DNA from 2 places in the Microbulbifer aggregans genome. Region 1 is predicted to be linked to the other one. Evidence: predicted binding sites of a transcription regulator. Region 1 holds the regulator's gene; the other holds the start of a gene.
What was found. Region 1 encodes sigma-54, which starts transcription at its own class of promoters, with help from an activator protein. Its sites were predicted from a motif close to TGGCACANNNNTTGCNNT; they were not measured.
Positions count from the first base shown of each region.

Region 2: a site for sigma-54 is predicted at 956-973, ahead of glnA (glutamate--ammonia ligase). Genes of this name have one in related genera too.

Region 1 covers NZ_CP014143.1:1,571-3,972, reverse strand. Annotated here, with positions in the region: gene hpf (ribosome hibernation-promoting factor, HPF/YfiA family) at 1-224, opposite strand, end outside; gene AUP74_RS00020 (RNA polymerase factor sigma-54) at 420-1,874, opposite strand; gene lptB (LPS export ABC transporter ATP-binding protein) at 2,060-2,402, opposite strand, start outside.
Region 2 covers NZ_CP014143.1:846,124-848,525, forward strand. Annotated here, with positions in the region: gene glnA (glutamate--ammonia ligase) at 1-847, opposite strand, end outside; gene thiI (tRNA uracil 4-sulfurtransferase ThiI) at 1,186-2,402, shown strand, end outside.

The DNA.
Region 1 (2,402 bases):
TCAATCGCCGCATACATGTCATCCGCCTCGGAATTGGCGAAGACCTCGGTCCCGTTGACGTGCATCAGGGCTTCCGCGCGCTGGATCTCCCGCTCGATGGACAGGGTCACCTGCGCGTTGGTGATCAAATCATTGTGGTTGGCAAGTTTATCCAGTTTTTCGAGACAGTAATCGCGAAGGGCTGGGCTTACATCCAGGTGTCGGCCACTGATGTTGATCTGCATGGAAATCTCCTCAAAAGGTGGATCGCTTTCCGGCGGTACCCCCTCTTCAGGGCGGCAACCCTACTAGGAAGTTCGCCAGATTGGAAGGATACACTCAAACTTCCGCTTTCGGTTGTCACACCCGTCTGAAGGCGCGCCAGACGGTTCTGACCGGGCGCAGAAATGCGGTCAGAAAAAGGAGGGGGAGAGTAGGGATCAGACCAGCCGCTTGCGCTCGCTGGAGGAGGGGATGCCCATGGATTCCCGGTATTTTGCGACCGTGCGCCGGGCCACCTTGATGCCCTGATTGTCCAGCTCCTGGGTGATTTTGTTGTCCGAAAGCGGCTTGCGCGGCGGCTCCGCGTCGATGAGCTTGCGGATCAGGGCGCGGATGGCTGTGGAGGAGGCATCCTCGCCGGAGTCGGTGCTGACGTGGCTGGAGAAGAAATACTTGAGCTCAAAGACGCCCCTTGGGGTCAGCATGTACTTCTGGGTGGTCACGCGGGAGATAGTGGACTCGTGCATGCCGATGCTCTCGGCGATATCCGCCAGTACCATCGGTTTCATGGCCTCAGGGCCCTGTTCGAAAAAGCCCTGCTGCTTTTCCACAATGCTGGAGGCCACTTTGAGCAGTGTTTCATTGCGGCTCTGCAGGCTCTTGAGAAACCAGCGCGCTTCCTGGAGGTTGTCCTTCAGGTAATTGTTGTCGCTGGAATTGTCGGCGCGCTTGATCAGTGCCGCATAGCTGTCATTGATACGAAGGCGCGGCGTGGTTTCGGGGTTCAGCTCGACCAGCCAGCGCTGCTCGCGTCGGCTGACCATAATGTCTGGCACCACATAGTGAGTCTCCTCGGCGGCAAGCGTCTCGCCGGGGTGAGGAGTCAGTGTCTGGATAAGGCGGATCGCATCACCCAGCTGGGCCTCTGTGAGTCGGGTGCGCCGGCTGAGCTGGCGGAAGTCCCGTTTGCCGAGCAGGTCCAGATGCTTGTCGACCAGCAGGGTCGCCTCGGCCAGCCAGGGCGTATTGACGGGTAGTTGTCGCAATTGCAGCATCAGGCACTCCCGCAAGTCGCGGGCTCCGCAGCCGGCGGGTTCAAATTGCTGGATGCTCTTGAGTACCGCGAGTACCTCGTCCTCACCGGCATTCAGTGCCGTGGCCAGTTCGGCGATCGGAGTCTGCAAAAAGCCGGCGGGGGAGAGGTCGTCGATCAGGTTTTCCGCGATCAGCTTGTCATCAGCGGATAGTCCGGTGAGATTCAACTGCCATAGCAGGTGGTCGGCAAGGCCAATGCCGGCGGCATTACGCTGCTCGAGGCCGTTGTCATCACCCTCATGGCTCCCGCTGTAGCTACCGGAGCCATAGATATCATCCCACTGGGTGTCTACCGGCAAGTCGGTGGGGATATCCGCACTCCAGTCCGCTTCTGTTTCTGTTGCGGAAGCGGAGGCTTCGCCTGTGTCACTCTGGTTCGCAGTTGCATCGGGGCTGGAGTCGGCTCCCCTGTCGTCAAAATCCTCGGCGTCTATCTCGAGCATGGGGTTGCTGTCCAGGGCGGACTGAACCTCCTGCTGCAGATCCAGCGTCGACAGCTGCAGCAGTCTGATCGCCTGCTGGAGCTGGGGTGTCATGGTCAGCTGGGTGCCGAGTTTTAACTGCAGGGACTGCTTCATACGGTGGGGTTTACACGCGTTCGGCGGATGAATCGACTTGAACGATGCAGCAGACTACCCCTCGCCTGAGTGGATTACAAGCAATAACTGTGCCTACTACGCGGACACTTTTCCGGTCTGGTGGCGGGGATAGGATTGCTGTTGCGCCCTCTTGCCGTTGCGGGTGATGAGGGCGCAGAGGCGGCTCAGATAGTGAACTCGTGTCCCAAATAGACTTCCCGGACCTGCTGATTGGCCAGGACCTCGGCGGGAGTGCCGGCAGCGATGATATGCCCCTCGCTGACGATGTAGGCTTTCTCGCAGATATCCAGGGTTTCGCGCACATTGTGGTCGGTGATCAGTACACCGATCCCGCGGTCCCGCAGGTGGCGGATGATCTGCTTGATATCGTTGACCGAGATGGGGTCGACGCCGGCGAAGGGTTCGTCCAGCAATACGAAATCCGGGTCAGTGGCGAGTGCCCGGGCGATCTCCACCCGGCGGCGCTCGCCGCCGGAGAGCGCCATTCCGAGGCTGCTCTCAATGTGG
Region 2 (2,402 bases), 840 kb from region 1:
CAAACTGGTTGACGCCGTCCTTGCTGAAGGACTGGTGGATGTGCATGCCGGAACCGTTATCACCTACCAGCGGCTTGGGCATGAAGGTGGCGGTCTTGCCGTAAGCGTGGGCAACGTTGTGCACGCAGTACTTCAGGATCTGTACTTCGTCAGCCTTCTTCACCAGGGTGTTGGCGCCAACGCCGATCTCACACTGACCTGCGGTGCCCACTTCGTGGTGGTGTACTTCGATCACCAGGCCCATCTGCTCCATGGCGGAACACATGGCAGCGCGCACGTCGTGCAGGGAGTCGACCGGCGGAACCGGGAAGTAACCGCCTTTAACACCCGGACGGTGGCCAATGTTGCCTTCCGGATGCGGCATGCTGGAGGACCAGGCTGCTTCTTCAGAATTGATCTTGTAGAAAGCGCCGGCCATGTCCGCGCCCCAGGTAATATCGTCAAAGACGAAGAACTCGGGCTCCGGACCAAACAGGGCAGTGTCACCCAGGCCAGTGGACTTCAGGTAGTCCTCAGCGCGCTGAGCGATGGAACGCGGGTCGCGCTCGTAGCCCTGGCCAGTGGACGGCTCAACGATGTTACAGCGCAGGATAACGGTAGCTTCGTCGGTGAACGGGTCCAGCACCGCAGTCTCGTCGTCCGGCATCAGAATCATGTCGGACTCGTTGATACCCTTCCAGCCAGCGATGGAGGAGCCGTCGAACATCTTGCCTTCTTCGAAGAACTCACCGTCAATCTCGGATACCGGCAGGGATACGTGTTGTTCTTTACCTTTGGTGTCGGTGAAGCGCAGATCTACCCACTTGGCTTCACTCTCTTTAATCAAACCGAGCGTTTTCGCTGACATTGCAGTCCTCCAGGTCTTGGAAAAGTATTGAGTTGCGACAGCCCTTTTGCTGGCGTGTGCTCTTCTGTCGTAAAGGTCCTCAGGCGCGACCTCTAGTTAGCCAGTTACGAAGCAAGGAGTGTGCCAAATTGGGGCAGCAGCGCCAGATCGCGCTCAACCGGGGCCGCATGGCGTCGCCGTGATCAGAATAGATGCACCGAGCGCAACTGGCCACCGATTTGCGCACCAAAATGGCGCGCATTCGCGCGCGTCCGCACAATCCAGGTGCACGACCAGTTGGCGGCGTGCTGGTTTATAATGCAGCGTTTTCTCAGCAAAGCGGTACAACACGGATTCCCATGCACTTTGTCGTCAAGTTCTTTCCCGAAATCACCATCAAGAGCAACCCGGTGCGCAAGCGCATGTCCAAGCAGCTCAAGGACAACCTGCGCATCCTGCTGCACCGGGTGGACGATCGCATCAAGGTCCTGAAGGACTGGGAGAAGATTGAAGTCATCGCCCCGGACGCGGTTGCGCACCTCTCCGACCGTATCGAAGAGGTATTGGCCCACACGCCGGGCATCGCCAACTTTGCCCGCGTGCAACAGTTTCCCCTGGGAGACATGCACGACGTCTACGAAAAGACCTTTTCCGTGTGGGGCGACAAGCTCGACGGCAAGACTTTCTGCGTACGCGTGAAGCGCAGCGGCAAGCACGACTTCCAGTCCCTGGATGTTGAGCAATACGTTGGCGGCGGCCTGAACAAGAACACCGGCGCCACTGGTGTGAAGCTGAAGAACCCGGACGTGACGGTGAAACTGGAAATCCGCCACGACAAGCTCAATGTGATTGAGGAGCTGCACCAGGGACTGGGTGGTTTCCCACTGGGCACCCAGGATCCGGTGCTTTCCCTGGTCTCCGGTGGTTTCGATTCCATCGTCGCCAGCTACCTGACCATCAAGCGTGGTATCCGCACCCACTTCCTGTTTTTCAACCTTGGCGGCCGCCAGCACGAGCTGGGCGTCAAGGAGGTCTCCTATTACCTGTGGAACCGCTATGGCTCCTCACACCGGGTGCGCTTTGTCAGCGTGCCCTTCGACGAGGTGGTGACCGAGATCCTCACCAACGTGGACGACTCCCACATGGGCGTAATCCTGAAGCGCATGATGCTGCGCGCCGCCACTGCGATCGCCAACGAGCTGCAGGTGGATGCACTGGTGACCGGTGAAGCCATCGCCCAGGTGTCCAGCCAGACCCTCAAGAACCTGTCGGTAATCGACAGTGTCACCGATACCCTGGTACTGCGGCCGCTGATCGTGAGCGACAAGAGCGACATCATCCGCACCGCCCGCGAGATCGGCACCGAAGAGTTCGCGGCCAATATGCCGGAATACTGCGGCGTAATTTCCGTAAAACCGACTACCAGGGCCAAGCGCGAGCGGGTCGAGGAAGAAGAGAGCCATTTCGATTTCAGCGTGCTTGATCGCGCTGTAAACAACCGGGTAATCCAGAATATCGACCAGGTGGTGGAAGAGGTAGAGGGCGAGGTGCCCGATGTAGAAGTGGTCAGCGAGCC